One region of the Nocardiopsis sp. iso_237 genome, then DNA from elsewhere that is predicted to be linked to it. Evidence: predicted binding sites of a transcription regulator. Region 1 holds the regulator's gene; each other region holds the start of a gene.
What was found. Region 1 encodes LexA, which represses DNA repair genes until DNA is damaged. Its sites were predicted from a motif close to TCGAACANNTGTTCGA; they were not measured.
Positions count from the first base shown of each region.

Region 2: a site for LexA is predicted at 1,889-1,904, ahead of AC0VYM_RS07175 (DUF6504 family protein). Genes of this name have one in related genera too.
Region 3: a site for LexA is predicted at 2,371-2,386, ahead of AC0VYM_RS02430 (DUF6504 family protein). Genes of this name have one in related genera too.

Region 1 is NZ_CM149669.1:1,705,252-1,710,685, reverse strand. Features, by position in the region: gene AC0VYM_RS07775 (vitamin B12-dependent ribonucleotide reductase) at 1-1,854, opposite strand, end outside; gene nrdR (transcriptional regulator NrdR) at 1,983-2,465, opposite strand; gene lexA (transcriptional repressor LexA) at 3,154-3,807, shown strand; gene AC0VYM_RS07760 (alpha/beta hydrolase family protein) at 3,857-4,939, shown strand; gene AC0VYM_RS07755 (sugar O-acetyltransferase) at 5,027-5,434, opposite strand, start outside.
Region 2 is NZ_CM149669.1:1,570,713-1,576,146, forward strand. Features, by position in the region: gene AC0VYM_RS07170 (serine/threonine-protein kinase) at 1-1,521, opposite strand, end outside; gene AC0VYM_RS07175 (DUF6504 family protein) at 1,990-2,277, shown strand; gene AC0VYM_RS07180 (GNAT family N-acetyltransferase) at 2,357-2,974, opposite strand; gene AC0VYM_RS07185 (peptidoglycan recognition protein family protein) at 3,123-4,259, opposite strand; gene cobT (nicotinate-nucleotide--dimethylbenzimidazole phosphoribosyltransferase) at 4,886-5,434, shown strand, end outside.
Region 3 is NZ_CM149669.1:499,029-504,462, reverse strand. Features, by position in the region: gene AC0VYM_RS02440 (DivIVA domain-containing protein) at 558-1,253, shown strand; gene AC0VYM_RS02435 (M48 family metallopeptidase) at 1,360-2,286, shown strand; gene AC0VYM_RS02430 (DUF6504 family protein) at 2,400-2,660, shown strand; partial or broken gene thrS (threonine--tRNA ligase) at 2,721-3,959, opposite strand; gene AC0VYM_RS02420 (NUDIX hydrolase) at 4,097-4,567, opposite strand; gene AC0VYM_RS02415 (GNAT family N-acetyltransferase) at 4,607-5,185, opposite strand; gene AC0VYM_RS02410 (ROK family transcriptional regulator) at 5,243-5,434, shown strand, end outside.

The sequences.
Region 1 (5,434 bases):
CCGGCGCAGCCCGGGGGCGTCCACCACGTGCCCGTGCTCGGCCACGTGGTCGACGATCGGCTCGATCTGCTCGTCCTGGTACCCCAGGTTTCGCAGCGCCCGGGGGATGGCCTGGTTGACGATCCGCATGGACCCGCCGCCGACCAGTTTCTTGTACTTGACCAGCGAGAAGTCCGGCTCGATCCCGGTCGTGTCACAGTCCATCATGAACCCGATGGTCCCGGTGGGGGCCAGGAGGCTGGCCTGGGCGTTGCGCCAGCCGTGGCGTCCACCGGTCTCCAGGCAGCGGGCCCACTCCTGGGTGGCGGCCGCGTGGACGGGCTCCTCCAGGGTCCCGACGGTGCGCAGGTCGTCGTTGGCGGCCGAGTGCTTGCGCATCACGCGTTCGTGCGCCTTCTCGTTGCGCGCGTATCCCTCGTAGGGTCCGACCACACCGGCCAGTTCGGCGCTGCGGCGGTAGGCGGCGGCGGTCATCAACGAGGTGATCGAGGCGGCCACGGCCCGCCCGCCCTCGGAGTCGTAGGCGTGGCCGGTGGCCATGAGCAGGGCGCCCAGGTTGGCGTAGCCGATCCCCAGCTGCCGGTAGGCGCGGGTGGTCTCACCGATCCACTCCGTGGGGAAGTCCGCGAAGGTGATGGAGACGTCCATCGCCGTGATCACCAGTTCGACGAGGCTGGTGAACCCCTCGACGTCGAACGTGTCGTCCTCGCGCAGGAACTTGAGCAGGTTGACCGAGGCCAGGTTGCAGGACGAGTCGTCCAGACTGAGGTACTCACTGCACGGGTTGCTCGCGCTGATGCGGCCGCTCTCGGGGTTGGTGTGCCAGTCCTGGATGGTGCCGTCGTACTGGATGCCCGGGTCGGCGCACTCCCACGCGGCGCGGGCCATCCGGTGGAAGAGCTCCTTCGCGTCGACCGTGGCGACGACGTCACCCGTGGTGCGGGAGGTCAGGCCGAACTCGGAGCCGGTCTCCACGGCGCGCATGAACGCGTCGGACACGCGGACGGAGTTGTTGGCGTTCTGGTACTGGACGCTGAACATGTCGTCGCCGCCCAGGTCCACGTCGAAGCCCGCGTCGCGCAGGGCGCGGATCTTGTGCTCCTCACGGGACTTGGTCTCGACGAACTCCTCGATGTCGGGGTGGTCCACGTCGAGCACCACCATCTTGGCGGCCCGGCGGGTGGCACCGCCGGACTTGATGGTCCCGGCGGAGGCGTCCGCCCCCCGCATGAAGGAGACCGGGCCCGAGGCCGAGCCCCCGGAGGACAGCAGCTCCTTGCTGGAGCGGATGCGCGACAGGTTCACCCCCGCGCCGGAGCCGCCCTTGAAGATCAGCCCCTCCTCCTTGTACCAGTCCAGGATCGACTCCATCGTGTCGTCCACGGACAGGATGAAGCACGCGGAGACCTGGGCCTTCGAGGAGGTGCCGACGTTGAACCAGACCGGCGAGTTGAAGCTGAACAGCTGGTGGGCCAGGGCGTACTTGAGTTCGTGGTCGAAGACCTCGGCGTCCTGGTCGGAGGCGAAGTAGCCGTGCTCGCGGCCGGTGCTCGCGTAGACGCCGACGACGCGGTCGATGAGCTGCTTGAGGCTCCACTCGCGCTCCGGCGTGCCCACGGCACCGCGGAAGTACCTGCTCGCCACGATCTGGGTGGCGTTCACCGACCAGGAGGAGGGGAACTCGACGCCGCGCTGCTCGAAGTTGACGGTGCCGTCGCGCCAGTTGGTCATGACGACGTCGCGGAGTTCCCATTCGAGGGTGTCGTAGGGATGGACGCCCTCGGTGGTGTTGACCCGGGCGAAGCTCAGGCCCTTGCCCCCGCGCTGGGCCGTACCGCTCGTCTTTCGCGCCATGGCAGTGTCTCCCCCGAAGGTCATGCGCGGACCCGGCGGTGACCGCGCGGACGTTCATGTGTGTTCGGGGTGGTGCGGAGTACGGTGTCCGCCGTGCTTCCGCCCACCTCGCGGTGGCGTACCGGGTCCTACCCGGTGGTGTCGACCGCGGGCTCCGTCTGGCCCTCGCGGTCCTCCCGCAGGCTGGCGATCTCGGCCTCGAAGTCGGCGAGGCTCTCGAACCCGCGGTAGACGCTGGCGAAGTGCAGGTAGGCGACCTCGTCCAGGTCGCGCATGGGGCCCAGGATGGCCAGGCCGATCTCGTGGGCGGGCACCTCGGCCACGCCGCGGCCCCGGATCTCCTCCTCGACCTGCTGGCCGAGCTTGGCGAGGGCGTCCTCGGAGACGGGACGGCCCTGGCAGGCGCGGCGCACCCCGGCGATGATCTTGGTGCGGCTGAAGGGTTCGGTGACCCCGGACCGCTTGGCGACCATCAGCAGGACGGTCTCCTGCGTGGTGAAGCGGCGTTCACAGACGGGGCAGGTCCGGCGGCGCCGGATGGCCGCGCCGTCGTCGGTGGACCTGCTGTCGATCACCCTGGTGTCCGGATGACGGCAGAACGGACAGTGCATCCCGGTTCACCTGGCTTTCCTGTACCCGACCAACAACCCTAGGAGTCTACTTAACCACAACTTATTGACTACGGCCCCCGTGTCAACACCAGATGTTGTGGTCGAACCTAGGCGCTGGGGCGGACGCCCGCAACCCTGCCCACGGCGTGTCCCCAATCCGGGAACCGGGGCGGCCGAGGAACGGGGTTCGAGGAGGTGGAAACGGGGGGTGCGGCCGAGGAAGCCGAATCCCAGGATAAGGGGGCGCGGACGCGCGGCCCGACGCCCGCCACACCGAACCGCCGACCGAATTCCGCTCCCTCCCGAGGCCACGGAGTGGCGGCGGGGCACGGCGAGACGAACCCCATACCGGATCGCGCATTCCACGGACAACGGCCGCGGCGCGCGTGTACACACATAAGTGCGACCACCGGAAATCGGCTCCCGAAAACACAAAGGGAAATCCCTCCGCGATCCCGCCCACAGGCTCTCGAACGCTTGTTTGATATCACCGTGTGCAACGACTAAAGTTGACCTTGATTTCACACCGGCTTCGCCGTCCGGTCCGCGTGGCCGGTGACCGGCCACACACGCAGGCCCTGACCGAACCGAACACCGAGGAGGCCCGGCCGTGCCGGAGGAGAACCCCGGAGCCGTCGGCTCCGGACCCACCACCGTTCTTTCGCCCGTCGGCGATCCGGGCGCGTCCGTGCCCGACACCCCCAAACTCACCGCACGCCAGCAGAGTGTCCTCAACTGCATCCAGAGGTACGTCCGGGAACGGGGTTACCCGCCGTCCATCCGGGAGATCGGTGACACGGTCGGCCTGTCCAGCCCCTCCAGCGTGGCGCACCAGCTGAAGGTGCTCCAGCGCAAGGGGTACCTGCACCGGGACCAGAACCGGCCGCGCGCCGTGGAGCTGCGCACCCCCGGCCGGGAGGCCTCCCAGACCCTCACCCAGGAGGAGCTCACCGCCGACTCCACCCGGGCCGCCTCGGTCCCGCTGGTCGGCCGGATCGCGGCCGGTGGCCCGATCCTCGCCGAGGAGGCCGTGGAGGACGTCCTGGCACTGCCGCGCCAGCTGGTCGGTGAGGGCCGTCTGTTCATGCTCACCGTGGTGGGCGACTCCATGATCGACGCCGCGATCACCGACGGCGACCTGGTGGTGGTCCGTCAGCAGCAGACCGCCGAGAACGGTGACATCGTCGCGGCGATGCTGGACGACGAGGCGACCGTCAAGGTGCTGCGCCGCGAGCCGGACGGCCACGTGTGGCTGATGCCGCGCAACGACGCCTACGAGCCGATCCAGGGCGACGAGGCCACCATCCTCGGCAAGGTCGTCACGGTCATGCGCAGGGTCTGAGCGCGGATCCCCGAGCCGGGGGCGGTGGGCGGGCCGATACGCTGAGGGCGTGTCGACACCTGTCTCCGCCCCCGTGTCCCCTGCCCCGACCCGCACCCTCCTGGCCGCGATCCTGGCCGCCGGGACCCTGCTGGTCTCCGCCTGCGCGCCCAGCGACGGCGACGGGCCCGCCCTGCCCGGCTCCCCCGGGCAGGAGCGCGAGGTCTCCTTCGAGGGCGGCGGCTTCACGGTGCCCGGCACCTTCACCGCCCCCGCGAACGACGGGGGCACCGTCCCCGGGGTGCTCATCATCTCCGGTAGCGGCCCCACCGACCGGGACGGCAACGGCTACGGACGCCCCGAGGCCAACACCAACCTGAACCTCGCCCGCGTGCTGACCGGAGCCGGTGCGGCGTCCCTGCGCTACGACAAGTTCGGCAGCGCCGACCCTGCCGACCTGACCGAGGCCGAGGAGGAGGCCTTCGACCGACCGGTCGACCCCCTGGTCTTCGAGCAGCAGATGGCCGCCGCCTACGCGGAGCTGGTCGCCCAGCCCGAGGTGGACCCCGAACGCACCGTCATCCTCGGTCACAGCGAGGGCGCCCTGTACGCTCTGCGCGCCCATGAGGTCCTCGACGCCGAACCGGCGCTGGTGCTGGCCGCTCCTCCCGGCACCCGGATGCTCGACCTCATCGACCGCCAGGTGTCCGAGCAGGTCCGCACCGCCGAGGCCCAGGGCGGTGTCGGTGAGGTGACCGCCGCGAAGATGCTCTCCGACCTGCGGGCGGGGCGGGCCGCGGTGCGCTCGGGATCGGAGATGCCCGAGACCGACGCCACCGGGCTGTTCGACGCGAACGGCGCCGACTACCTCGCCTGGATCGACTCCTTCGACCCGGTCGAGCTGGCCGAGGAGCTGCCCGGGGACACACCGGTGCTGGTCCTGTGGGGCGACCGGGACGCCCAGGTCAACGAGGAGGAGATCGACCGGCTCATGACCGGTCTGGACGGCGCCCAGCGGGTCGACCTGGCCGGGGTCGACCACATCCTGCGCGAGTACGACGACACCCCGGGGGCCGCGGCCCTCGACGCGGACCGCGCGTTCTCCCCCGACGTCACCCCTGCGCTGGAGCGGTTCCTCGACGGCCTCTGGTAGCGGAGCCCGGCTACGGCCCCCCGGGGAACGGCCACCGCCCGCCCCGGCGAGTCACCGGGACGGGCCCCGGCCAGCGACCCGACCGACTCAGTCGATCGTCCTGACCACCCGTGCGGGGACCCCCGCGACCAGGGTGCGGGCGGGTACGTCACGGGTGACCACGGCGCCGGCGGCGACCACCGAGCCGTGACCGACGGTCACTCCCTCCATGATCTGGGCGGACGCCCCGATCCAGACGTCGTCCTCGATGACGATCGGGGCGTTGGAGATGTACTCGCGGCGCTCCGCGAGGGACAGCGGGTGCCCTCCGGTGATGAGGCTGACCTTCGGGGCGATCATGACGCGGTCCCCGATGCGGATCCCGCCCCTGTCCATGAACGTGCACCCCTGGTTGACGAAGACGTTCTCCCCGAACGTCGTGTTCAGCCCGTACTCGGTGAAGAAGGGCGGATAGACGGTCACCGAGTCCGGCAGCGGGCCACCGAACACAACCGA
Region 2 (5,434 bases), 130 kb from region 1:
ACGGGAGAGCAGGACGGTCGCGCCCACCCCCGCGACGAGGACCACCGCGAGGGCGGCACCGCCGATGAGCATCACCTTGCGGCGGCGGCCCGGGTCCCCGCCCCGGGGAGGGGCCGGGGGCTGACCCGGTCCGTTGGGTCCGTTGGGGGGACCGTACCCGGCGTGGCCGGTGTGGGCGGGCACCCCGTGGGAGGGCGAGTTCCCCGACACGGGCTGCTGGTACTGGCCCGGACCGTACCCGCCCTGCGGCGCGGAGCCGTGACCGGCGCCGTGGTGCGGCGGCGGGTGGCCGCCGCTCGGTCCGTAGTGGCCGTATCCGCCCTGCTGAGGACCGGACGGCGGTGTCTGTGGGGGGAGGTGCCCCTGGGGGTACTGCTGCGGGTGTTCCCCGGGTGGCACGGGCGGTGGGAACGGGGCCTGGTGGAGCTGCGTCTGCTGGGACTCAGGCGCCTGGTGGGCCGGGGGAGCCTGCTGCGCCGTGGGCGGCGGGTACGCCCGCGTGTGCGGCGGGGCGGCGCTCGGGTCGGAGGCCGACGGCTGGCCGTCCGGCGGCGTGGTGGCGCCCTCGACAGGGACCTGCTCCCGGAGAACCGGCTCGGTGGGCTCCGGCGGTCGCCCGGGCACCGGGGTGCTGCTCGGCGGCGCCCACGAGGTGGTGATCGTCCGCCGCACCTCCGCCTCCTCGGGGTCCTGCTGGCCGGTGAGGTGGGCCAGCAGCTGCTGGGAGGTGGGACGGTTCTCGGGCTTCTTGTCCAGCGCCGCGGTGACCAGGTCCACCAGGCTGGCGTCCAGCCCGTCCAGCCTGGGCGACGCGGTGGAGATGTTGTGCAGGACCGCGGGAACGGTACCCGCGTCGAAGGGCGCCCGGCCGATGCCCGCGAAGGCCACCAGGCATCCCCACGCGAAGACGTCGGCCGCGGCCGTGGCCTGTTCGCCCAGGATCAGCTCCGGCGCCATGTAGGAGGGGGTGCCCATGAGCTGGCTGGAGCGGGTGACCGCACCGCTGGCGTCGTCCAGGGCGCGGGCGATCCCGAAGTCGATCACCTTCGGGCCGACCGGGGACAGCAGCACGTTCGCGGGTTTGAGGTCCCGGTGCACGATCCCCGAACCGTGGATGGCGGTCAGCGCCGCCGCGACACCCATGGCCAGTCCGTCCAGCGTCCCTCCGTGCATCGGCTCGCCGCCCCGGACCGCCTCGTCCAGGTTGGGGCCCGGCACGTACTCGGAGACGATGAAGAGGGGTTCACCCTCCAGCCGGGCGTCGATGACCCCGGCGGTGGAGAAGCGGGCGACCCGGCGGGCGGAGGCGACCTCACGGGCGAAGCGCAGCCGGAAGGACTCGTCGTCGGCCAGGTCGGGGCGGATCAGCTTGACGGCCACGGCACGGTCGGCGGCGTCCCTGGCCAGGTACACGGTGCCCATGCCGCCGTGTCCCAGACGGCCGACGATGCGGTAGCCGTCGAGTTCGCGCGGGTCACCGGCGCGCAGGGGTTTGCCGCTTTCGTGTCCATTGGACGTCACAGTTGGGGGTCCCTCGTATGGATCGTGTGATTCGCGTCTAACAGCGTACCGATCTCGACACGCCGACGCGTTCCGGTTCTTCTCGGCCGTTCCGGGCGCGGAACCCGGCCGGAACTGGGCCGATACGGAGCTGGGCGGGTGGCTCCGCGCGGTCGGGTCAGGGCGCGCGGGGGGTGGGAGCGGTGGTCGGGGGTGTGCGGGCCCGGGGGCCGGTCGAGGTCTTTGACGGACGTCCGATCAAGGAGATGGAGGGTGGCACGGTCCCGGATGCGACCGGAACAACGGGGGTTCGGGCACTCGGGGTGCTACCGGAAGTGATGTCGGGAACGCGGAAACAGTTCCACGGAACCCCCGCTTTCGCTAGGATTCGAATACTTGTTCGAACGCCTGGCCGTACTTCCCCACGGACGGGCGCTCCGGCGGTGTGCCATCCCGCGCCGCCGGACACCAGCCAGAAGGAGTCGGTCGATGCTGGGGGGAACTGTCGTGGGACGGTACTTCGGGGCGAAGGTCACGGTCGTCGAGGACGGGGGCCGACCCACCCGGTTCACCTGGGACGGCCGCGTGTACGGGGTGCGGAGGATCATCGACCACTGGGTCACCCTGCGCCGTGACTGGACACCCGGCAACGGGTCCCAGGTGCCCGAACGCCGACACTGGCGGGTCGAGGCGGGCTCCGCCTACGCACAGGGCGTGTACGAACTCCGGCACGACACGACCACCGGGGAGTGGTCGCTCAGCCGCGTCTGGGGCTGAGCGGACGCCACCGGTTCCGGTGCGGTCGGGCCGGGGAACCGTGGGAGGCGGCCGGGTCGGCCATCCGTACCGGCGGCCGTCACGGCCCGACCCGGTCGGGTAGGGGAGGCAGCCCCTCGCCGAGGCTGACGTCGCCGGGGACCAGACCGTACGAGGCCAGGTCGGAACGGCCCTCGTGCAGGGGCATCGCGTTCCGGTCGGTGCCCTCCCGCCGGAACCCGGCGGCCTCGGCCACCCGGCAGGAGCCGGTGTTCCCGGTGGCGGCCTTGAGCTCCACGCGCTGGAACCCCTGGCCGAGGGCCCAGCGGGAGACCGCCACGACGGCCTCGGTGGCCAGCCCACGGCCCCGGCCCCACGGGGAGATCCAGTAGCCGATCTCGGTCACCATGGCCGCCCACTGCGTGCGCAGCAGCGCCACCGATCCCGTGAGCCGACCCGTCTCCCGGTCCACCACCGCCCAGTGCTGGCCGTCGCCGCCGGTACGGATGGCCGGGGCGAGGCTCAGGCAGAAGTGCTCGGCCGACTCCCGCGTGTAGGGCAGTCCGGGCGCGGGCAGCGGAATCCATCGTTGGAGCTCCGGGTCCACGCACGAGGCGTACACGTCGTCGATGTCCCGTTCGAGCACGGACCGCAGGCGCAGGCGCTCGGTCTCCAGGATCACCGCGGGCATGATCGGAGCGCTCTGGACGGTGGCCATGCGAGTGATCCCCCTGTTGCGTACGAACGGCCGTTCCGGGCACCGATCAAGATACGCGTCCCACGGGTGCGTGGAGCGGCGGGCCGCCGTCCCCCGCACCCGCCCGATCCGGTGGCGGGACGCCGGAACGCCCCGCCACCGCGCGGGTTCAGAGCAGGCCGCTGGCGACCCGCTGGCGGATGACCGTGTCGAACGCCTCGGAGAAGGCGTTACCGGGGCACTCGGTCTGGAGCCAGTCCCGGTGCCGGGCCACGGCCTCCTGCCCGGTCGCCGCCCCGGTGTCCGGGTGCACGTACTCGATCCGCTCGGACGGGTCCACGCCGGTGAGCGCGCACAGGACCCGCAGGACGTCCACGAGGGAGTCCTGGGCGGCCTGGGTCGGCAGCCCGTCGGTGAAGTCCCCGAGCAGGCACACGCCGATGTTGCCGTGGTTGACCCCGAACGCGTGGCCGGCCGTCACCGACTCGGCCAGGCCCGGCAGGGGGACCCCTCGGAAGATCGGGAGGCCGCCGCCCGAGTGGCGTCCCTCGTAGACCGTGCCCTCGGGGTCCACCAGCAGGTGGTAGCCGACGTCGCCCCACCCCTGCTGGACGGCGTGCAGGTGGTAGACGGCCCGCATGTCCGCCGCGTGGTCCCCGGTGGTCGCCATCGCCGTGTGGTGCACGGTCAGCGCCTGCACACGGTGGAACCGGGCCGGCCACAGGTCGTTGCCGTCCCCGTCGAAGCGCAGCGACTCGTCGGCGCCCCACCCCGCCCGGGTGCGGACCCGCAGCGTGGTGCCGCCGGTGAGGGTGGTGACCCCCTCGTCCTCGGCCGAGAGGGACACCCGCTCCCGGCCGCCGAACCGCAGCTCCTCGCCGTCGTGCAGGTTCACGGCGGTCAGGTCGGCGCCGTCCGTGCCGCGCACCTCGTAGCCGGTCGCGCCCTCGGGCGCCCGCGCCGTGGCGGAGGCCGTGGGCGCCAGGTGCTCGGGTCCGGCCGTGTGGAAGTGCAGGTCCTGCCAGTCGCCCAGGGCTCCGTCGGCGGTCTCGAAGCGCACGGCGGCGTTCTCGGAGACGGCCTCGGGCGCCTGGGAGACGGAGACGACGTCGAAGCGGCGCTCGGGGCGTACGAGGGCGCCGGTGGCGCGGGCCTCTTCGGCGAGGATCCTGGGTGCCGTCAGGGCGTCCGTGGTCGGCTCGGCGGCGGTCCGCGCGGAGGCGCTGGCGGAGGCGGGCAGCGCGGGGGCGAGCGCGGACAGGCCGGTGACGGTGGTGGCACCGGCGAGGAAGTGACGCCGTCGCATGGAGGGTCCGTTCCGTTCTACTGGGGGCGGATACCGGGGTCAGGGGCGTTCGGGTACGGAAGAGCGTGCCACAGCCCTTCGACGCCCGACACCCGCCGCGCGGGCGCCGGGCCCCGCCATGAGCCGTGTCGCCGGGTCCGGTCCTGGCCGCAACGGTGCTCCTCCACGAACCGAAAGCCCTCTCCTGGGCCGATACCTGGATCTGAGAACCAGAAAATGCACGGAGGGTGTTCGAGTCGTCGCGCAGCGGGGTGGCGAGGGGGGTGGCCGATGCCCGGTTCCGTTGTTTCTCCAGGTCAGAATGGGTTCGCGAGCGTAGTCAGGGGCGCGTCGCGACACCCGCGCCCCACTCCGGAAGGGCCGATCCCGGGCCCGAACGGGGCCCGAAACCCCTCCGGTCGCGGACCGCGACTCCCGTACACAGCCCGCGCCGACACGGACTCTGGCACAGTTGATGGTGACTTGAGGACCCCGGCAGTTCGGCCGGGGCGAGCCGCGCCGGGTCGGGGGGACCCGTGCGAGCGGCATGACCGCCGCGGACTACGCTGGTCCGAATCCGTAACGGACCAGGTGGAACCGGGCAGCTCACTGACCTCTTCTTCTCTTCTCTTCTTCGGGGAGCGACCATGACCAACGACGACCGCGAGGACCTCCGTCGCGGTGAGCAGGAGGGCGCGTGGCAACGGGGCAGCGGCCCCCTGCCCGGCCTCGGCGGCCTCCTGGACGGACTGCCCGAGAGCGGCAAGGGCGCCCAGGCGCGCGACCCCAGAGCCGTCGCGCCGCAGCACAACCCCTTCCGGAGCTCGTTCCCGGGGTCGGAGCTTCCGCCGCCCCCGCCCGGCCACCACTCCGCCGTCGAGCCCTCGCCCCCGGCTCCGGCACCCACGGCCTTCACCACACGGCCGCAGCAGGCCAGGCACCAGGCCCACCCGGAGACCGGGTCGCCCCAGAGCGGACCGGTCCAGCCCGAACCACGGCCGACGCGGCCCGAGACCCACGAGCCCCCCGTCGCCCCTCAGCGCGACCCCCGGTTCAACGTCATCCCCTTCCGCTCGGGCAGCCGCCACTCCGGCCCCGCGCAACCCGAACCCCCCACCCCGGCCGAAGCCCCCCAGCCCGGATCCGCGACCCCAGAGGCCTCGCGGACCGGGACCGAGCGGCCCGAGCCCATCACG
Region 3 (5,434 bases), 1.2 Mb from region 1:
ACGGACCAGGGTCGAATGGGGGACGGTCAAGGCACACAGAAGCCCATGACCTGCGAAAATAGAGAGCGTGCACGGTTTCGGCCCGCAGAGGGCAAGAGCCGGAAGAACCGGCCGAGTTGCTTTCCATTCCCTACGGAGACAATACAGTCCAAGTAATGATCAAATGCATGATCACTGATCTCAAAAACATCACGATGAACGGTTGAACGCACTGAGTAACCACTCTCGGCAATTCCGGTTATTCTTTTGGATTCCGGTAAACCTTCTCTCGGCCGGGGCGTCTTATAAGGAAGACCCCGACGGAAGGGGCCTGGTCAGTGCCCGGGTCGCGTCCGCACCCGGCCAGAACCACCGGCCGGTATGGCACGGGTCACCTCCCCTCGGCATAATGCGAACCGTGTGTTCCCCCCGGCGCTCCCGCGTCCGCACTCCGCGCGTGTCTCCGCTCGGCGGAGAACGGAGTCCGGCCGCTCGGCGGGGCCCGGCGGCCGTCCGAACGGCCCCGGAGGCACACGCGGACGCGTGATACCGCACCTACGAACCTCGTGAACTGCACAATGGGGACCATGCCTCTGACACCGGCGGACATCCGCAACAAGAAGTTCCACACGGTGCGTCTGCGCCCGGGTTACAACGAGGAGGACGTGGACGCGCTCCTCGACCGGATCGAGGCGACGCTGGTCGCGCTGGAGGGCGGGCCGCGCACGGGCCCGCTGCTCACCGCGGACGAGATCCGCAACTCCCGGTTCCGCACCACCCGGATGAGCCCCGGCTACCGCGAGGACGAGGTGGACGACTTCCTCGACCTCGTCGTCGCCGACCTCGCCGGCCGCGGCCTGGGCCAGCCCGCCGCGACGCCTCCCCTGCCCCCGCACCCGGGTCAGGCCGGACCCGGCCAGCCCCCTCCCGGCCAGGGACCGGGGTACGCGGACCCGCACCGCTCCGACCAGCCGCCCGGCGGCCCGGCGGGCGGCCCTCGGATGGCGCCCGGGGACATCAGGGAGAAGCGCTTCGCCACCACCCGGCTGACCACCGGCTACAACGAGCAGGAGGTGGACGAGTTCCTGGACCGCGCCGAGTACACCCTGGAGGTCCTCCTCCAGGGAAGGCCGGACCGGGCCACGCTCACCGCCGCCGAGGTGGAGCGCGTCCAGTTCGCCACCACCCGGGCGCGCCCGGGGTACGACCCGGCCCAGGTGGACCACTTCCTCGACGAGCTCGCGGAGGAGTTCCGCCGGTACGAACACCCCTGAGCCCGGACACGCCGCCCCCAACCACACCACACGAAGGGAAGCGGAAAGTAATATTTAGGCACAGGGAGTAGTCATCCCCTGTCAAGGGCGGCCCGAGGGGAGCAGTATGCGACATTCCATGCCGTCTTGGGGGACCTCCCCGACCAGCGCGGTCCACGGGGTCCCCGGCTGCACCACCGTCCCCGGACCGTGGTCGGCGCACCAGCCCTCCCCGCACGCGAGCGAGCCGTACCCGGCCGACGCCGACGAGGAGGTCGTCCCGGCCTCGGCGCACCCCTGGGAGAGACCGCTGCTCGCACTGTGCGTGACGGTGACGCTGGTGCTGACCGCGGTGCTGTTGCGGCTGGTGTGGTCAGTGTCGGGTTCACTGCTGTGGACGGCGCTGTCACTGGCCGCGGTACCGCTGGTGTGCTGGTCGGCGCGCGGCCTGCGGTACGCCCGCGAGCGCGCGGAGTCGGTCCGGATCTCGCCCACCCAGTTCCCCGAGGCCTACCGGGTGGTGGTGTCGTTGGCGCGGGACATGGGGCTGCCCCGGGCCCCGGAGGCCTACGTTCGCCCAGGGCCGGTCTCGGTGCGCGCGGACGCCGCCGCGCACGGGTTCCGGCGCTACCTGGTACTCCCCGACGCCGTCTTCGACGACCGGGGCCTCCCCCAGGACCGGGAGGCCCTCGCCTTCCTCGTCGCGCACCAGGTGGGCCACGTCGCCGCCGGGCACACGGGGTACTGGCGGCGGGTGGCCACCCTCGGCGCCGACCTGGTCCCCGGCCTCGGCTCTGCGCTGTCCCGGGCCTCCGAGTACACCGCCGACAACCACGCCCACGCGCACGTGCCCGAGGGCGCGCACGGGGTGCGGCTCTTCGCCGGGGGCCCGTCCCTGTACCCGCGTGTGAACCTGGGCGAGATGGCCGCCCGGGCCCGCACGGACCGGGGCTGCGCGCTCCTGCTCTACCACCTGCTCTCCCGGCGCCCCAGCAACACCCGCCGGATGGCCGCCCTGCGCGACCGCGACCGCCGGGGCCGGGTGTTCCTGTAGCCCACAGGCGGGGATGGCGACCGCTCCGACCAGGGACTTAGTCACGAAGCGCGACCCTCGCCACCCTCAGGAGGCTTGACTCATTCGAACACACGTTCGATAGACTGTGCCTCGTGAGTCTCCTGAACGACCAGATCAACGTCCGTTCCACCGACCGTGGCCACCCGGCGCAGTTCACCTGGCGCGGCCACACCTTCCGCGTGCGCCGGATCATCGGTGACTGGCCCGCCCGGCCCGGAGCCCCGGGCGTACCGGCCACGCACATCCATCTGCTCCGGGTCTCGGCCGAGTCCGAGACCGGGCAGCCCAGCATCATCGACATCTCCCGTGACGCCGCCTCGGACCGCTGGACCATGCGGCGCCAGTGGAGCTGACGGACGCGTCCCGGGCGCGGGCGGCCGCCCGCCGGGCCGATCCCCGGCGGGCGGACCGTCTCAGGGCCAGAGCTCGGTGGTGTGCGCCCCCACCAGGGCGCGGACCCGCTCCACGAACGCGTGCGCGGGCACCGGGTCCAACCGGCGGCCGTCCCGCAGCCGCACGGCCACGGTGCCCGCCAGCGCCTCCCTGCCGCCGATCACCGCCTGGTACGGCACCAGCCGGGACGCCCTGACCCGCGCGCCCAGACTGCCCCGCTCCGGTCCGGCGACCTCCGCGCGCAGACCCAGTTCCACACACCGCTCCACCAGCCGCTCCGCGTCCGCGACCTGGTCTCCTGAGACCGGCACGGCCACGACCTGCACGGGCGCCAGCCAGGCCGGGAACGCACCGCCGTGCACCTCGATCAGGTGGGCCACCGCCCGCTCCACGCTGCCGACCACGCTCCGGTGCACCATGACCGGCCTGTGCCGTGCGCCGTCGGCCCCGACGTAGGTCAGATCGAACCGCTCCGGCTGGTGGAAGTCCACCTGAACGGTGGAGAGGGTGAACTCCCGCCCCGCCGCGTCGGTGAACTGCACGTCGATCTTGGGCCCGTAGAAGGCCGCCTCGTCCTCGGCCCTTTCGTAGTCCAGCCCCGAGCTCTCCAGGACCTCGGTGAGCAGGGCGGTGGAACGGCGCCACAGCTCCGGGGCGTCCACGTACTTGCCACCGGGACCGGGCAGGGACAGCCGGTGGCGGGTCGCGGAGATCCCCATGGCCGCGTGTGCCCGCCGCACCAGCTCCAGCGCCGCGCCCGCCTCGTCCACGACCTGCTCCAGGGCGCAGAAGACGTGCGCGTCGTTGAGCTGGATCGCGCGGACCCGGCCCAGCCCGCTCAGGACCCCGGAGCGCTCGGACCGGTACATCCCGCCGAGCTCGGCCAGACGCAGCGGGAGTTCGCGGTGGCTGCGTGACCGGGATCGGTAGATCACCGCGTGGTGCGGGCACAGGCTCGGCCGCAGCACGAGCTGTTCGTCACCGCCGCCCAGGTCCATCGGCGGGTACATGTCGTCGCGGTAGTGGGACCAGTGCCCGGAGATCTCGTACAGCTCGCGTTTGCCGAGCACCGGCGAGTACACGTGCTGGTAGCCCGCACGCCGCTCGGCGGCCCGGACGTACTCCTCCAGGGCGTGGCGTACGGCGGCGCCGTCCGGCAGCCAGTAGGGCAGGCCGGAGCCGATCAACGGGTCGGTGCCGAAGAGCTCCAGCTCACGGCCGAGCCTGCGGTGGTCGTGCTGTGCGGTCATCTCGTTCCTCCTGGTGTGGGACGAGTGAACGCAGGACGAAGGCCCCGGGGCACTCGCCCCGGGGCCTGTCGAAAAACACGGTTCAGCGCGCCGGGACGGGTTCCGGCGTCGTCGTCATGGTGGCGCGCTGCATGTCGGTCAACGTATCACCGGACGTAGTACGGTTCGCTGCCGTCACCGCGGGCCCAGCGGATGCGTTCGAGGACGCGCTCGGCCATGGGCGGCGTCTCGGACTCGGCGAACCAGTCCACGTCCAGGCTCTCGTCACCGTCGACCCTGGGCTCGCCCCCGACCGGACGGCACCGGAAGGCGAGGTCGAGGAACTGCACCCGGTCGCCGTTGGGGTAGGTGTGCGGTTCCTGACCGACCACGGTCACCAGGCGGTCCACCTCGACCCGCACCCCGGTCTCCTCCCACACCTCGCGGACCACCGCCTGGGCGGGCTGCTCCCCCGGTTCGAGGATGCCGCCGGGAGTGGCCCAGCGTCCGTCGTCGGAACGCTGGTGCAGCAGCACGCGGCCGTCGTCGTCGAGCACCACTCCGGTCACCCCCACCAGGGGGAGGAGGGAGTGGCCGACGTGCTCGCGCAGCTGGGTGACGAAGTCCGGGACGGGCATGCCACCGACACTAGCGCCGACTCCGGCGAGTCCCGCTGATCAGCCACGCCCGCGTCGGAGCTCGGCGTACTCGTGGTCCAGGATCGACATCAGGACCGCGTCGTGCCAGGCGCCGTCCCAGCGCAGGTGCTGACGCCACACGCCCTCGCGGACAAACCCCGACCTGGCGTAGGAGCGTTCGGCGTTGACGTTGAAGGCGAACACCTCCAGGGCCACCCGGTGGAGCCCGGCGGTCTCGAAGGCGTACTCCAGGACCAGGTCAGTGGCCTCGGTGCCGTAGCCCTGGCCGGTCCACGCCATGGAGTTGAGCGCGATCCGGTAGTGCGCCTCGGCGTTGTCCGGGTCCAGGTCGAGCAGCGCGCAGTCCCCGAGGGCCGTGCCGTCCGAGGAGCGGATCACCCAGTCGGCCCGGTCGTTCCGGTGCTCCCACTCCGCGAACACGCGGCGCAGCTGTTCGGGGGTGAACTCCTGGTGGGTGCCGGTGAACCTGCGCACCTGCGGGTCCATGTCCACGAGCGCGGGGATGAGCTCGTCCGCGCAGGCCGCGCCGAGCGGTTCCAACCGCACGCGCTCCCCCACGAGGACGGGTTGGTCACGGAAGACGTCTGAAGGCACCATGATGGGAATCCAACCAGCGCCCCCACACGCGGGCAACGGGAATACGAGGGGGTACGGGTGGCGGCCGGTACGGGCACGGCGGGTCTCCACACCATCCGTGAGAACAACCTCCGCGCCGTGCTGCGGACCGTCAGGGCGCTCTCCCCCTGCTCACGCGCGGCCGTCGCCGCGGCCACCGGACTGAACAAGACCACCGTGTCCAGCCTGGTCAGCGACCTGATGGACCGCGGGCTGGTCCGGGAGACCGGG